One region of the Bradyrhizobium sp. USDA 3256 genome, then DNA from elsewhere that is predicted to be linked to it. Evidence: riboswitches for the same ligand, from Rfam matches in the RefSeq annotation. Region 1 holds a riboswitch; each other region holds the start of a gene.
What was found. Region 1 has a riboswitch for cobalamin ahead of ACVWY5_RS41365 (TonB-dependent receptor). Riboswitches for the same ligand answer to the same signal wherever they lie in the genome.
Positions count from the first base shown of each region.

Region 2: linked by a shared signal. The riboswitch ahead of ACVWY5_RS05140 (ribonucleoside-diphosphate reductase subunit alpha) and the one ahead of ACVWY5_RS41365 (TonB-dependent receptor) in region 1 are both predicted to bind cobalamin.
Region 3: linked by a shared signal. The riboswitch ahead of metE (5-methyltetrahydropteroyltriglutamate--homocysteine S-methyltransferase) and the one ahead of ACVWY5_RS41365 (TonB-dependent receptor) in region 1 are both predicted to bind cobalamin.
Region 4: linked by a shared signal. The riboswitch ahead of ACVWY5_RS11830 (DUF1636 family protein) and the one ahead of ACVWY5_RS41365 (TonB-dependent receptor) in region 1 are both predicted to bind cobalamin.

Region 1 covers NZ_JBSSAE010000002.1:8,388,005-8,392,154, reverse strand. Annotated here, with positions in the region: gene ACVWY5_RS41375 (ABC transporter ATP-binding protein) at 1-349, opposite strand, end outside; gene ACVWY5_RS41370 (FecCD family ABC transporter permease) at 346-1,389, opposite strand; cobalamin riboswitch at 1,502-1,699, shown strand; gene ACVWY5_RS41365 (TonB-dependent receptor) at 1,863-4,070, shown strand.
Region 2 covers NZ_JBSSAE010000002.1:733,740-737,889, forward strand. Annotated here, with positions in the region: gene ACVWY5_RS05135 (class I SAM-dependent methyltransferase) at 1-865, shown strand, start outside; cobalamin riboswitch at 1,277-1,492, shown strand; gene ACVWY5_RS05140 (ribonucleoside-diphosphate reductase subunit alpha) at 1,703-3,535, shown strand; gene ACVWY5_RS05145 (ribonucleotide-diphosphate reductase subunit beta) at 3,526-4,150, shown strand, end outside.
Region 3 covers NZ_JBSSAE010000002.1:1,040,163-1,044,312, forward strand. Annotated here, with positions in the region: gene metE (5-methyltetrahydropteroyltriglutamate--homocysteine S-methyltransferase) at 1-1,613, opposite strand, end outside; cobalamin riboswitch at 1,718-1,942, opposite strand; partial or broken gene ACVWY5_RS06525 (isocitrate lyase/phosphoenolpyruvate mutase family protein) at 1,938-2,617, opposite strand; partial or broken gene ACVWY5_RS06530 (ribonucleotide-diphosphate reductase subunit beta) at 2,927-3,090, shown strand; gene ACVWY5_RS06535 (hypothetical protein) at 3,350-3,553, shown strand; gene groL (chaperonin GroEL) at 4,126-4,150, opposite strand, start outside.
Region 4 covers NZ_JBSSAE010000002.1:2,196,149-2,200,298, reverse strand. Annotated here, with positions in the region: gene cobN (cobaltochelatase subunit CobN) at 1-1,113, opposite strand, end outside; gene cobW (cobalamin biosynthesis protein CobW) at 1,113-2,147, opposite strand; gene ACVWY5_RS11830 (DUF1636 family protein) at 2,144-2,518, opposite strand; cobalamin riboswitch at 2,613-2,822, opposite strand; gene cobO (cob(I)yrinic acid a,c-diamide adenosyltransferase) at 2,859-3,512, shown strand; gene ACVWY5_RS11820 (cobyric acid synthase) at 3,524-4,150, shown strand, end outside.

The DNA.
Region 1 (4,150 bases):
TATCCGTCTGCGACAGCCGCGCCGGATCGGTCGCGCCGTGCGGATAGCGGCCGAGCGCGACGATATCGCGTGCCGGCAGCGGCCAGTGCACCATGTGCCCCTGCGGCAGATAGGCGAAACGTTTCGCGCGCTCGCGCAGCGGCAATGACGCCAGCGGATTATCGCCGATCCGGATCTCGCCGCCGGACGGAATCAGACCGGCCAGCGCGCGCAGCAGCGTGGTCTTGCCGGCGCCGTTCGGCCCGACCAGCGCGACCAGATGGCCCGACGGCAGCGACAGCGAGACATCGTGCAGCACCTTGCGGCTGCCGAGCGAAGCATTGAGCGCGGTAGCGGAGAGCAGCGTCATGCCACGCCTCCGCCGAGCGCGCGGCGTTCGCGCATGATCAGATAGAGGAAGAACGGCACGCCGATGATCGAGGTCAGCACGCCGACCTTGATGTCCGAGGTCGAGGGGATGATGCGCACCGCGATGTCGGCGGCGAGCAGCAACGCCGAGCCGGTGAGCGCGCTCGGCACCAAGAGCCGCGCCGGATCGTGACCGATCACGGGACGCATCAGATGCGGCGCAACGAGGCCGATGAAACCGATCGTGCCTGTCACCGCGACCGCGCCGCCAACCCCGAGCGCCACGCCCGTGATCACGAAGAGCCGCAACCGCCCGACATCGACGCCGAGGCTCTGCGCCGCCTCCTCGCCGAGCGTCAGTGCGCGGAAGGCGCTCGCCTGGCTGAGCAGGATGGCGGCGCCTGCGATGATGAAGGGCAGTGCCAGCGCGACGTGCTGGAAGCTCCGGTCTTCCAGCGAGCCGAGCAGCCAGAACGCGATCTCCAGCACCACGAAGGGATTGCTGGAGAGGTTCATCACCAGCGCCGTCGCCGCCCCCGCAAAGCTCGAGATCGCGAGCCCGGCGAGGATCAGGATCAACAGCCCGGCATTGCGGCCGGCGATCGCAAGCAGCGCGAACACCGAGCCGAACGCGGCGATGATCGCCACCACCGGCAGCGCGTAGGAGCGCACATCGGCGAGGCCCAGCGCGATCACCAGCACCGCGCCGAAGGCGGCCGATTGCGGCGCGCCGAACAGCGACGGCGAGGCCAGCGGATTGCGCAGCAGCCCTTGCAGCGCCGCACCGGACAGCCCGAGAATACCGCCGATCGCGAATGCCAGGATGGTGCGCGGCAGGCGGATCTCGCGCACGATCACCTGCGCCACATCGCTGCCGCCGCCGAACAGCGCCTCGATCACCGCGAGCGGCGACAGCCGCACCGGCCCGATGCCGAGCGAGAGCACGCACAGCAGGGCCACGAGCGCGAGCAGCGCCGCGGTGGCGCCCCACCGGCGCCGCGCCGCGACCTCGGCCGCCAAGGCAAAATCCTGCACGCTCATTGGATCCATGCTCTTACAGCGATCGCCGTGGCAGACAAGCGACACTCGACAAAAACCGTGGCCGCCCGGCCATTGCCCGACTTCCGCCGGATTGACTTTGCTACCCGGCCGAACCCTAGATGAACATGACGGTTCTTTCGTGAGATGAAAAGGGAATGCGGTACGGGGAAACTTCCCCAACGCCGCGGCTGCCCCCGCAACTGTATGCGGTGAATCCTTCGTCACAGGCCACTGGGAATCTCGGTCCTGGGAAGGCGACGAAGGGTAACGACCCGCGAGCCAGGAGACCTGCCGTCAGCCGTGGTCACACGCGATGCTGCCGGTCGGGGAGTACAGGCATGAGCTTCACCTGATGCTGTGAGCACGATGGTGAGACTGGTTCGCGGTGACGTGCCACTGACGTTACCGAGACCTCGCTTATGTTCTCCTTCCCTTTCCATCGGCGACACCGCGCGCTTCTGCTCGCGTCGACGATGATCGCGCCGGCAATCCTTTTCTCCGCCGCGCGGGCGCAGCAGGCACCCGCTCCCGATCAGCTGCCGGCGATCGAAGTCACCAAGCCGCGCGACCAGAACGTCACGCGCGCCAGGCCGGCCGCTGACGAAGCGCCGGCGCCGCGACGCCCGGCGCCGGGCACCTCGCAAGGCAACGACACAGGCAGCGGATCGGGCACGACAGCGACCGGCGCGGCCACCGGAACGGATGGCACCGGCGGCGGCCGCCAGTTCGCCGGCATTGTCGGCTCCTCCTCGGCCGTGATCACCGCCGACGACATCGCCCATTCGCCGGTGCAGTCGTTGCCCGAGATCCTCGCGCAGGTGCCAGGCGTGCAGCTGCAAACGCCCTATGGCGGACCGAACGGCGCCAAGACCTCGGTCGACCTGCGCGGCTTCGGCGCCTTCGCGACCGACAACACGCTGTTCCTGCTCAACGGCCGCCGCCTCAACGACGTCGACAAGGCCGGCTTCGACCTCACCACGATCCCGCTCGATTCGATCGAGCGCATCGAGATCACGCGCGGCAACAGCGGCGCGGTGCTCTACGGCGACAACGCGGTGGGCGGCGTCGTCAACATCATTACCAAGACCGGCGTCGGCGGCCCGCCGACGACGATGCGCGCCGAGGCCGGATTTGGCTCGTTCAACACCCGCATGGCCGCGGTCTCCGCGGCGCTCAACTCCGGACCGTGGTCCACCTCGTTCTACGGCAACGGCATAAAGTCCGACGGCTACCGCGTCAACAATGCGCTCGACCAGCGCAACGCCGTCGGCAACATCAACTACACGACGCCTGATCTCACCGCCTTCCTGACCGTCACCGGCAGCGACCAGAAGCTCGGCCTGCCCGGCGGACGGCTGGTCGATCCGTCGATCGGCGTCAATGAGCTGCTCACCGACCGCCGCGGCGCCGCGACGCCCTTCGACTATGCCAACCAGCAGACCGCCAGCGTCACCGCCGGCTTCACCAGGTCGCTGATGAACGGCGTCGACCTCATCGTCGACGGCGGCTGGCGGCAGCGCGAGACGCAGAGCGGCTTCTTCGGCAGGGTGCCGACCATCAGCTTCGCCTCGACCTACAATGACGCCGCAATGCAGACCTGGTCTCTGACACCGCGGCTCAGCGTCAAGAACGTGATGCTGGGCATGCCGTCGACGATCCTGACCGGCATCGACTATTACGATTCGACCTTCCGCGAGGCGCGCGGCGCCTATCAGGGCGTCGATCCCTTCCATATCTACAATATCGAGCAGCAGTCCGTGGCCGGCTATTGGCAACATACGCTGGGCCTGTTGCCGACGACCGACTTCTCCTACGGCGCGCGGGTCCAGAACACCAGCATCTCGGCGCGCGATCGCTACGATCCGAATGCGCCGTTCGCGTTCGATGCACAGGCAGCGCCGCTCGACAGCAACGAGACGCAATACGCGCTGCATGTCGGCGTCGAGCATCGCCTGACCGACACCTTCTCGGTGTTCGGCCGCGCGGCCCGCGCGTTCCGCACGCCAGATGTCGATGAGCGCGTTGCATCAGGGCCGTCATTCGACCCACTGACCTTCGCCCCGATCCCGCAGACCTTCCAACTCAAGACCCAGACCTCGCAGGACGTTGAGGGCGGCTTCCGCGTCAGGACCAATCGCTTCCAGGTCCAGACCAGCGTCTATCTGATGGATCTCGACAACGAGATCCATTTCAACCCGGTGCTGTTCTACAACACCAACCTCGACCCCACCCGCCGCTACGGCTCCGAGACCAGCGCCTCGCTCGGGGTCAGCGACAGCGTAACCCTGCGCGGCGGCATGGCGATCACCCGCGCGGTCTTCCGCGGAGGCATCTGGGCCGGCAACGACGTGCCGCTGGTGTCGCGCTACACCGGCAATCTCGGCGTCACCTGGAATATCTGGCAGAACTACCTGGTGTTCGACGCCACGGTTCGGGCCTGGAGTTCGCGCATCATGGACAACGACCAGGCCAACACCCAGAGCCGGATTCCCGGCAACGCCACCGCCGATATCAAGCTGAGCGGGCAAGTTGACCGCTTCTTCTGGTCGCTGAGCGTGAACAACCTGTTCAACGCGCTCTACTACGACTACGCCATCGCGAGCACGTTCACGGATGGCCGCTTCTCGGCCTATCCGCTGCCCGGCCGCACCTACATGGTCAAGGCCGGCGCGACGTTTTAGAGCGTGATCCGGTGGGGCGGGTGTGCCCTGCCGCACCGTCTCCCGAACATTACAAACGCACGGAAACTGGGGTAGAGTTC
Region 2 (4,150 bases), 7.7 Mb from region 1:
GGCATATTTCTCGGTCCTCGGAGACTTGGATTATATGATACCGGACGTGGCTGAGCCAGTTGTACGCCAAATCCTGGCAGCGAAAGCTTCGGCAACCGGCCTTAAGCCCATCGTGCTCGATGTTGGTTGTTCATACGGCATCAACGCAGCGGTGCATCGCTTTCCGCTGACCTTCGGGGGCTTGCGTCACCGCTACGCCCGGCGTGAGATGAGAGCGATCAGTTCTGAGACACTCGTGAGTCTCGATCGCAATTTTTATGCAGCCTGGCCTGATGTCGGGTTAGCGAGCTTTATCGGCCTCGATGTGTCGGCACGGGCGGTCAGCTATGCAAAGAGTGTTGGCCTCTTGGAGCAGGGCATTGTCGCTGACCTTGAAAAGGAGACGCTATCGACCGACAGCGCGCGCATTCTCCGCTCCGTGGATGTTATCATGTCGACCGGATGCATCGGCTACGTTACCGAGAAGACGTTCAGCGAGATTCTCGATGCGACAGAGAAGCAACCATGGATCATCTCCTTCGTGCTACGAATGTTCCCATTTGAGGCGCTGGCCGCGACGTTCGCAAAGCGTGGTCTTGTGACAGAACGTCTTACCGGCGCGACGTTTATCCAGCGTCGCTTTCGCGATGCTGAAGAGTTTGAAAGTTGTTTGGCCAGCTTGGTGGCCCTTGACGTGGATGCCACCGGTCTCGAATCGGAGGGGCTGTTTCACGCTGATCTGATCTTGTCTCGCCCCGAGGCGGATGCGCGCGCCACGCCTCTGGAAGACGTTGTCACCGTCGCCAGCGGCAGGGGACGGCCGATCGGACCGCGTTACGTTCATGTTGAAAGTAAGGAGGGCTTGCAGGTCGCGCTGGAGCCGTGACAGGTTAGGGACCACTGGGCAGCGCGCGAGTCTCTTTGGCGCTGGATCAAGACGTCGAGAACGAGGCCATTCTGGTCGCCGGCGCGCCGGAGCTGATGTTGTTCGCCCGCGTGTGGATAACGACTCGTCCAGATGCCATTTGTCCCGGCGAGCGGGAGCGCTGCGCTTCAGATCGGAGAGCGCCTTGCCGAATTGCTTCTCCACTGACGCGCGGTTCGTAGGTCGCATCAATGCGACGCGCGGGCCAGAATTTCCTTGACCATGCGCAAGCTTAACGGAAACCGGACATGCCGCCAACGGCATCTCACCTGCAGCGGAAGCGACAGCGGTGATAGAGTAGGCCGGGCGGTCAGCATGGTTTTGCCTTATAAATTTTGATCTCTCCGGTTGACGAATCCCGGCGAGTGGTGCCTATGTCTAGCCAGTCACGGTCTTCCGTTCCCCACATCTTGTAGGTCGGAAGCTAAGAGGGAACCCGGTGCGCCGAAACGGCTACTCCGGGGCTGCCCCCGCAACTGTAAGCGGCGAGCGGGTGTCATCATGGCCACTGGCGCGAAACAGCGCCGGGAAGGCCGACAGCCGTAGCGACCCGCGAGCCAGGAGACCTGCCGCGACTGAACGAAAGTCCTCGGGCGGGGTGCCCCGGTGGGTCGCTTGCAGCCGGGGACATTTGCCAACTCTCCTCGCAAGTCGTCCGCGCGGGCCCCAGCGTCTAACATCGCGGGGTTGCCGATGTCGCCGTCTTACGATTTCGATCAGCATGGTCATCTCGTCGCGCCGCCGAGTGTGCGGCCGCGCCTAGCGCAGGCAAAGCCTACCGCGCCTGAGCCGTGTCTGGTGCCCCTTTCGCCATCGCCGGCTCCGCTGCCGCGGCCCCTCGCGCCATCGCCAAAGCCGGCCGACCTTACGCTCGATCCGTCGCGCGACGACCTATTGACGTCGTTCGGCAAGCTGATGTTGAGCGACCGGTATCTGCTCGCCGGCGAAACTTACCAGGACATGTTCGCGCGGGTGTCTTGCGCTTTCGCGGACGGTGTTGCGCATGCCCAACGTCTCTATGATGCGATGTCTCGGCTGTGGTTCATGCCGGCCACACCGGTGCTCTCCAACGGAGGGACCACGCGCGGCCTGCCGATCTCCTGCTTCCTCAACTCGGTGTCGGACTCGCTCGAAGGCATCGTCGGTACCTGGAACGAGAACGTCTGGCTTGCTTCCAACGGCGGCGGCATCGGCACCTACTGGGGCAATGTTCGCTCGATCGGCGAGAAAGTAAAGGGCGGGGTCACCTCAGGCATCATCCCGTTCATCCACGTCATGGACGGCCTGACGCTGGCGATTAGCCAGGGCTCGTTGCGGCGCGGCTCGGCGGCGGTCTATCTCGATATTCACCATCCCGAGATCGAGGAGTTCCTCGAGATTCGCAAGGCGTCCGGCGACTTCAACCGCAAGAGCCTCAACCTGCATCACGGCGTCAACGTCACCGATAAGTTCATGCGTGCCGTGGGCGCCGGCACCGCGTTCGCTCTGCGCAGCCCGAAGACTAACGAGGTCGTCCGCGAGATCGATGCCCGCCAGCTGTGGCAACGCATCCTTGAGAACCGGCTCCAGACCGGCGAGCCTTATCTCTTGTTCATCGACACCGTGAACCGCGCGCTCCCCAAGCATCAGCGCGAGTTGGGCCTCAAGGTCTCGACCTCCAACCTGTGCAGCGAAATTACCCTGCCGACCGGCATCGATCATCGCGACGAGGAGCGCACCGCGGTCTGCTGTCTGTCGTCGCTCAACCTCGAGACCTGGGACCAGTGGAGTGAGGAGCCCATCTTCATCGAGGATGTCATGCGCTTCCTCGACAACGTGCTCAGCCACTTCATCACGGTGGCGCCGGACGGCATGAAGCGTGCCCGCTACGCCGCCCTGCGTGAGCGCTCCGTCGGCCTCGGCGTCATGGGCTTCCACTCCTTCCTGCAGGCCAAGGGCATTCCAATGGAAAGTGTCATGGCCAAGTCTTTCAATCTGAACATGTTCCGAAAAATCCGTCGCGATGCCGACGCGGCATCCGTGACGCTCGCGCGCGAGCGTGGCCCGTGCCCGGATGCCCTGGAACGCGGCGTGATGGCGCGCTTCAGCCATAAGATTGCGATCGCGCCGACCGCCTCGATCAGCATCATCTGCGGCGGCACCAGCGCCTGCGTCGAGCCGATCCCGGCCAACATCTACACCCATAAGACGTTGTCCGGCGCCATCTCGGTGCGTAATCCGCATCTCACCAGGGTGCTGGCCGCGAAAGGCGTAGACACCTCGGCGACCTGGCATTCGATCATCGCGCACGAGGGGTCGGTCGCCCATCTCGACGTCCTGTCAGAGCACGAGAAAGCGGTCTTTCGCACCGCCTTCGAGATCGACCAGCGCTGGGTCGTCGAGCTTGCCGGCGACCGCGCCGCGTTCATCTGCCAGAGCCAGTCGATTAACCTCTATCTTCCGGCTGACGTCGACAAGTGGGATCTCCACATGCTGCACTGGACGGCCTGGAAGCACGGGGTGAAGAGCCTCTACTACTGCCGTTCAAAATCGATCTCGCGCGCGGCGTTCGCCGGCAGGATCGGCGACGGCGACAAGGCCGCGCCACCGCGGCCGCGCACCGACTATGAGGAGTGCCTCGCATGTCAGTGATCGATCTCTCGTCCGTCGATCCACGCACGCTGATCGGCAAGGGGCGCGTCGGCCTTCTCGACTCGGCCGGCAGCTATGACGTCGATCGCTACGCCTGGGCTTACGAGTTCTGGAAGCGCCAGCAGCAGACCCATTGGATGGGCGAGGAGGTGCCGCTCGGCGCCGACCTCAAGGACTGGGCGTCGGAGCGCGTCACCGCCAGCGAGCGCGCGCTGCTCACCCAGATCTTTCGTTTCTTCACTCAGTCGGACATCGAGGTCGGAGACAACTATCTCAAGCGCTACATCCCGATCTTCCAGCCGCTCACTGTTCAGATGATGATGGCGGCCTTCAGCAACATGGAGACGGTCCACATCGACGCCTATGCGCTGCTGCTCAAGACGCTCGGCATGCCCAAGACCGAGTTCGAGGCATTCCGCGGCTATGACGAGATGCGCGCCAAGGCTGACTACATGCACGAGTTCGGCGTCGATAGCGTGGCCGATGTCGCTCGGACCTTGGCGATGTTCGGCGCCTTCACCGAAGGCATGGCGTTGTTCGCGAGCTTCGCCATGCTGCTCAACTTCCCGCGCCACAACAAGATGAACGGCATGGGACAGATCGTAAGCTGGTCAG
Region 3 (4,150 bases), 7.3 Mb from region 1:
TAGCGCGAGCCGTAGGACTGCACCCAGCCATACTGGGTGAAGACGAAGCCGGAGAGCTGTTCGCCAAAATACTGCACCATGTCGTTGCGCTCGAACTCGCCATGAACCAGCACGTCGAGTCCGATCTCCTCCTGCCAGCGTATGGTGCGGGCAGTTTCCTCCTTGAGGAACTGCTTGTACTGGGCGTCGGTCAGTGTGCCCTTGGCATGGGCCGCACGAGCATTGCGGACGTCGGCGGTTTGCGGGAATGAGCCGATAGTCGTCGTCGGGAAGGCAGGCAGGGCAAAGCGCTTGCGCTGGACTTCGGCGCGGCTGGCAAAGGTGCTGGTGCGACGGCGCATCGCGTCGTCGATCGTCGCCATCCGCTTGGCAACGGTCGCGTCGTGGATCTTAGGCGAGGTCCGGCGTGCCTTGGCGGCCTTGTCCGAGGCGGCTAGGGCGTCCGCGACGCTGGCGTCGCCAGCCAATGCCTTCGCCAGCGTGGAGAGTTCGGCGATCTTCTGCACGGAGAAGGCAAGCCAGCTCTTCACATCCGGATCGAGACCGGTCTCAAGCTCTAAGTCGATCGGCGTATGCAGTAGCGAGCAGGACGGAGCGATCTGGACGCGGCCGGCGCCTAGCTTGGCGATGACCGGCTTGTAGCGCTCGACCAGCGCCGACAGATTGGAGCGCCAGACGTTGCGGCCGTCAATGACGCCGAGCGAAATCACGAGATCCTCGCGGGCACCGGATTCGATCTGGCTCAGTTGCTGCGGCGCGCGGATCAAGTCGACGTGCAGACCTGCCACCGGCAGGGCCAACACGGTCGCGATAGTGTCGCCGATCGCACCGAAGTAAGTGGCGAGCATGATCTTGATGCCCGGTACGCCTTTGGCGAGCCGAGCATAGGCGCGCTGGAGCGCATTCCTCTCGGTCTCGTTGAGATCGAGCACGAGGCAGGGTTCGTCGATCTGGACCCATTCTGCGCCGCGCTTGGCGAGCTCCTGGAGAACCTCGACATAGACCGGCAGCAGGCCGTCGAGCAGCGAGACCGGATCGACCGAGGCATCATGGCTCTTGCCGAGCTTCAGGAGGGTGACAGGGCCGACGAGCACCGGACGGGTCTGATATCCGAGCGCTTTCGCCTCGTCATACTCTTCGATCACCTTGCGGGACGAGAGCTTGAATGTCTGTCTCTCGTGAAATTCCGGGACCATGTAGTGGTAATTGGTGTCGAACCACTTGGTCATTTCCTGCGCTGTCGCGCCATGGCCACGGTGGGCGTGACTGCAGCTCGCGTCGTGCGCGTCGCCTTGCGAACCGCGCGCCATCGCGAAATAGGTCTTGAGCGAGACTGCTCCGCCCTTCCAGCCATAGGCCTCGGGGATGGCGCCGACCATCACGCTGGTGTCGAGCACGTGGTCATAAAGCGAAAAATCGTTCGACGGTATAATGGTCGCGCCGAGTGATTTCTGGCGTGCCCAGTTGGCGACACGGAGCCCGGCTGCAGCTTCGAGAAGTTGCTGCTCGCTGATCTTGCCGGCCCAGAAGCTTTCGAGCGCGAGTTTGAGTTCGCGGCGCGGCCCGATGCGGGGTGTGCCGAGTGTTGCAACTGGAACTGAAAGAGAAGTCATAGCTTTAACCCCAGGTGGTGGGGGCAAAAGGCCATGGCGGACGCTGGCAGGGCAGCCGCGGATGCGGCAGCTGCTTGGCGTACCACCGGGACACCCCGCCCGTGGACGATTATGTTGTCGGGGCAGGTCTCCTGGCTCGCGGGTCGTCGCCTGCATCCGGCCTTCCCGAAGCTTTCGCTTCAGTGACACTGATGGATGCGGGCTCACCGCTTACAGTTGCGGGGGCAGCGCCGGCATTGCCTCAATCCTGAACGGATGGAAAACGCACCGGCTTCCCTCTTAGCTCCGGATCAAGCGGGACCCGGAGAACCTCGACGTCTCCGATTATCTGCAACGACGGGCTCCCGTCAACCTCTCGATCGAAGAATCGAAAGCTTCGTAGGTCGTGTAATCCAATTGCCGCATAGAGTTCCGCGCGCGTCTGCATCCGCTCTACGATCTTGTGCGTGCCACCATCACGTAAAATTGCAGCATACAATTCTGCCTGCGCCTTGTTCGCCACTCGCAATGAGGACTCAGGCCATCACCATGGCATATCCTATCGCCTCGAACTCGGCGGCGGTGAAGAATGGGTCTTTCCAAACTCCGTCATGTTCGCGAGAAGCGACGCGCCGGGCATGCGCGCCGGAAAAGCGCGGAACATCTCGGCCGTGTTGAGTGCCTCCGGGAAGATCGCATCAGCCCCGGCCTCCATATAGGGCTTTGCCCGGGGTACGGCGCCAGCGAGGCCCTCGCTGGCGGCGGCGTCGGCCCTGGCGATGACCATGAGATCGCGACGCGCTTTTGATGCCGGCGCGACCTTGGCCGCCATGTCACGCGCATCGGCGATCTTCTTGTCGTTCAGATGGCCGCATTTCTTGGGCAGGATCTGGTCTTCCAGATGAAGCGCGCCGGCAACGGCATCCTCAAAGACGCGGGTGGCGTGCATCACATTCAGCGCCGCCTCACCGTAGCCGGTGTCGGCATCGACGAGCAGCGGCAGGTCCTGCGGCACGGACGATCTGCGTTTCCTTCCATCCCACGGAGACACTGACCTCCGGCAGCGGTCAAAAAGCGCTTCAAGCGCTTCGGCTCATTAAATCGAGTGTTTCGCCGCAGTTCCGATGCCGTGTAAATCAGAGGCGCAATGGCTTGAAACGATCGAATGTCCGGGCGCAGCCGAGAGCGCCATTTTGCGGGTGTGCGGTATCGTCGACCACAAGCTTCAGTGATTCCAAGATGAGCTTCTCACCGCGATGTCCGGCGACTTCGCGGTCGTGAACGAGTTCCTTGTGTGAGACCTGAAGGCGAGAGGGCTGTGGGACGAGGTGATAGTCTCTAATCGCCGCTGTGCCCAGATCGGGCTCGCGCCTGTCTTCGCCGACGTTGAGAACCCGTTCCCGTGGTGTCGGAGGCGATGGATCTGAAGAAGGAGAAGAACTCCTTCGAAACCGGCGTCATCAAATACCAGAACGGTGGCGCGCTCAGCTGGGACTGAGCATCAGGTCACGATGACGACCAGTGCCTTTTCTAGTTGAAATCGCGCTTACGCGCTCAAACGGGCGGGGCGGGATTATAGTTTCGGACCCGCGCTTCACTATGAAAATAAGTGGCAACTGGCGCACCCGATACGATTCGAACGTGTGACCTTTGCCTACGGAGCACAAAGCGCCCCGTGCGGCTTTCTTGAGACTGTGTCGTCCAAGCCACCAAAGGGGCTGAGCTTCGGCCTATGGTCACACAGAGCGAGGACTTCCATGTACGATGTCTACCTGAACGAACGGAACGACCTTCTCGTCGTTCCTCGCGGCAATTCCATTCCGATCGGTCTCAATAGGAACTGGCGGAAGAAACGTATCGTACGCTCGGTAAGCGAGCAAATCCGCGAAGATGTCCGGGTCTACGGCTACCATCGGCGAAAGCTGCCCTCGATGAAAACCTTAGCTGAAAAGCAGGCTTGATCTACAAACAACGAGTGATGGCAAATTGCAAACGGTCGTAAATTCGCGGCTTCATTTCCGGACCGATTGACGCGCCGAGGGCTCCGAATCTCCTTCAGAGCGGGCGGCATAGCAAGCGATTGCCTGGCACACGCGAGACGTGACTCTAATCCGAGCGGTTTCTGTGCCTCAGTGGTCCACACGGTATGTCCGTGTCTGAAACCACGCCGCGACGGGTACCAGTTTAGGAACAGCGGGTGGAGTCGGGGTCCAGCAGCCGCGTCAAAATCCAGCCGAAGTAATTCTGCAAATCGGATCCGATTTCATCAAGTCATCAGCGGTCCAGAACGTTAGCGATCGCACTTGCCCTACGGCTCTACGGCGTCGATCAACGAGAGGCTTTGCGGGCTAGTTGGCTTCGTTCCGCTCGCAAACAAAGCGATGCGATGAATAGCGTGTTCGTCCGGAGCGATAGTTAGGCCAAGATCCAGCTCGGTTTCTCAAAAAGGAAACCGTGAGCAAACCGGGCGGCTCAGTCGAAAACCCTGGCATTGGTGCCAGGGTTCTGCCTGTCGATCCTTTGAGAGGCTGGATCAGAAGTCCATGCCGCCCATGCCG
Region 4 (4,150 bases), 6.2 Mb from region 1:
CTGTGCGTGCTTGCCGGCAAGCCGATGCCAGGCGGCCACGCGTGCGGCAATTGCAGCGACGCGCTCGGCATCCGGTCGATGCGCAAGATGCACGAATTGCAGCTCGGGATCGCGCTCACCAGGCGATTTGAAGCTGACGACGCCCGCGAACAGGCGGCCATCGACCTCCGGCAGCACCACATGCATCGCGAGATCGCCGGGCGAAAGCCCGCGAAGCGACAAGGCCCAATCCTCGCGCCGTGCTGTCGACAGCGCGACCTGGAACACCGGGCATGATGCAGCGTCGAACGGCGTCGCGCCGTCGTCATCGGCTGCGGAAAACGCGGTCGCATTTACGATGGCCGCTGGAGCGCATTGCGCAAACTGAACGCGCAGCCGATCGGCCACGCCCGCCGCCTTCAGCGAGGTGACGAAGACACCGTGGACATCAAAGCCCTTCTCGCGCAACGCGTCGATCAGAGCATCGACCGGCGCCGTGTCGCCGGCCGCGAGATAAGAACGATAAAACGTCACCAGCACCCGCGGCCGGCCATCCGGTGCCGGCAACGCCGCGACGGCACCGCGCCGGGGATCGTAGACGCCGATCTCGGGAAGATCGATCTCGCCGACCACCGGCCCGGCATAGAGTCCGGACGCCAGCGCCAGTTGCGCGATCACGGCCTGCGCGGCAACGGGGCCGCCCTTGTCGCACAGCACCTTCAGACGGCGCAACGTCGAGACCGGCAAGGTCGAGAATTCATCCAGCCGCTGATCGTCGCGGCCATCGGCCGGCAGCACGACCAGGGCGATGCCGCGCTCCTTCGCCAGCCGATGCACCGCGGCCAACCCGTATGACCAATAGGGCTCGCCGCCGATCAGCCGCACCAGAATGCCGCGCGCGTGCGACAGCGTCCGCTCGATGTAGGTATCGACCGACAGCGCATGGCGCAACTCCGCGAGATTGGCGAGCCGCAGCGACGGCAACGCAGCGCGGCCGCGCCGCCAGCCGGCCGCGAAGGCAGCAAGATCGCTGTCGGAAAACGACAACACCACGAGATCGGCCGGATCCTGGCCGAGGTCCCTTGGCGTCGCGGTCTCCTCAAGGCCGCGGCTCTCGCGGAAGACGACGTGCATCAGACACCAAGCCGTGCCCTGATCGCGGCTTCATCGATGTCGGCATGTTCGCCGATCACGACGAGCTTCGACTGCCGCGCCCGGGCGCCCCAGGGCATGTCGAACTGATGCCGCACCCGCTCGCCGACCGATTGCACCAGCAGCCGCATCGGCTTGCCCTCGACCGCGATGTAGCCCTTGGCACGCAGCACATTCTGCTCGCGCGCCAGCCCCTTGATCGAGGCGACCAGCGCGTCGACATCCGAAACTTCCGGAAGATCGATCACGACGGAATTGAAATCGTCGTGCTCGTGTTCCTCCTCGCCATCGTGATGCGACGGCCGCGCCGCGAGGTCGTTTTCCGCCGCCGCCTCGAGCCCGAGGATCACGCGTGCGTCGATCGTGCCGTCGACGACGGGCAACATCGGCACCTCGCGCGGCATCTCGGCCGCGATCACCTCTTTCGCCGCCTTGATTCCTTCCGCCCCGGCGAGATCGGCCTTGGTCAGCAGCACGAGATCGGCACAGGCGATCTGGTCCTCGAACACTTCCGACAGCGGCGTCTCGTGGTCGAGATTGTCGTCCGCCGCACGCTGCGCATCCACCGCGGCCGGATCAGGCGCAAACCGGCCGGCGGCGACGGCCTCGGCGTCGGCGAGCGCGATCACGCCGTCGACCGTGATCCGCGAACGAATCTCCGGCCAGTCGAACGCTTTCAGCAGCGGCTTCGGCAGCGCGAGCCCCGAGGTCTCGATCACGATGTGATCGGGCTTCACCGGGCGTGCGAGCAACTGCTCCATCGCCGGGATGAAATCGTCGGCGACGGTGCAGCAGATGCAGCCATTGGCGAGCTCGACGATATTCTCGGCCGGACAATTGGCGTCGGCGCACGACTTCAGGATGTCGCCGTCGACGCCTTCGCTGCCGAATTCGTTGACCAGCACCGCGAGCTTCTTGCCGTTGGCATTGCGGATCAGATGCTGGATCAGCGTCGTCTTGCCGGAGCCGAGAAAGCCGGTCACGACCGTGACCGGAATTTTGGCGAGCGTGTTCATTCTGCGGCCTCCGGCACGACGGGAAGAGGTGGAATGCGGGCGAGCGATTGCTTGCGGAAGATTTCCGGACGGCTGCGCCACGGCACGATGCCGTCGGGCGCCGCCGCATACGCGGAGGCACCGGCGATCACATCCGCGGCATTATCGGCGGACAGTCGGCCGTAGACATAGGACCAGCGCCCCGGCGCGCTGAGCGCGACTGAGCACCCTTGGCTGCAGGCCGACAGGCATGCGACGGGAACCAGATTGACGTCATCGGGCACGCCGGCCTCGACAAGCGCGGCATGCAGGCGTGCACCGGGCGCGAGCTCACCTTCCGCCGGCGTCTGGCCGGCGCGGCAGGTGATGCAGACATGAAGTGTAACGCTCATCGCCCTTCCTGGATTGACAGCGGGAAGCGATGAGGCACACGAACCGATTTTGGACAGGTTCGTTCCCCGTCGCGGAACACCCCGTCCGCCGGTTTCACAACATGCTGCGTTGGCAGGTCTCCCGGCTTGCGGAGCAGGTTTTACCCTTCGATGCCCACCTTCCCGACTCCATGGAATCAGTGGCTTGGGCATCTCTCCGGTCACGGTCGCGGGGGCGGCTGCGCTTCGGGCCCGATTTAGCGGAGCCCTATCGCATTCCCTCTTCGCCTGTCGTAGGACAGGAACCAACGCGGGACCACCATTCGTCCAAGCCTCGCACTTGTCAAGCCGAAGGAACGTGATGATTTCAGATGGAAACGACGCTGAAGACGGCACCGTCGGCACCGATCTTTCGCTGGACACGCGCCACGCGGACAAGATGGCGAAAAAAAAGGCCGCCCGCGACCGCATCATGGCGACCAAGAGCGGTGAAAAGGGCCTGATCATCGTTCATACCGGCGCCGGCAAAGGAAAATCGTCCTCCGCGTTCGGCATGATCGTGCGCTGTGTGGCGCACGGCTTTCCCTGCGCCGTGGTGCAGTTCATCAAGGGCGCCTGGGATACCGGCGAACGCCGCCTGCTCACCGGGCATTTCGGCGATCTCTGTCAATTTCACGCCATGGGCGAAGGCTTTACCTGGGAGACGCAGGATCGCGCCCGCGACATCGCGGCAGCGCAAGCCGGCTGGGAAAAGGCCAAGCAGCTGATCGCAGACCCGAGCCTGCGCATGGTCGTGCTCGACGAGATCAACATCGCGCTACGCTACGAGTACCTCGCGATATCAGATGTCGTCGACTTTCTGACCACGTCGAAGCCGCCGATGACCCATGTCGTGCTCACCGGGCGCAATGCCAAGGATGAATTGATCGAGATTGCCGACCTCGTCACCGAGATGACGCTGGTGAAGCATCCGTTCCGCTCAGGCATCAAGGCCCAGCCGGGCGTCGAGTTCTGACGGACATCACGATGGCGCGCGCATTGATGATCCAGGGAGCCGGCTCGGACGTGGGCAAATCGCTCATCGTCGCCGGCCTCGCGCGCGCCGCGCGACGACGCGGCCTGCGCGTGCTGCCGTTCAAGCCGCAGAACATGTCGAACAACGCCGCCGTGACCGTCGACGGCGGCGAGATCAGCCGCGCGCAGGCCTTGCAGGCCCTCGCCGCGGGCGTCGAGCCGCACACCGACATGAACCCGGTGCTGCTCAAGCCCGAAACCGATGTCGGCGCCCAGATCATCGTGCACGGCAAACGGATCGCCACCGCACGCGCGCGCGAATATGCCGCCATGAAACCATCGCTGATGGCCGCGGTGCTGGGGAGTTTTGCGCGCCTGAAGCAGCGCGCCGATCTGGTGCTGGTCGAGGGCGCCGGCAGCCCCGCCGAGGTCAACTTACGCAAGTCCGATATCGCCAATATGGGGTTTGCACGCCGGGCCGACGTGCCCGTGGTGCTGGTCGGCGACATCGACCGCGGCGGCGTGATCGCGCAGCTGGTCGGCATCAAGGCGGTGATCGATCCTGATGATGCCGCGATGATCCAGGGCTTTGTCATCAACAAATTCCGCGGCGATCCGACATTGTTCGACGACGGCTAC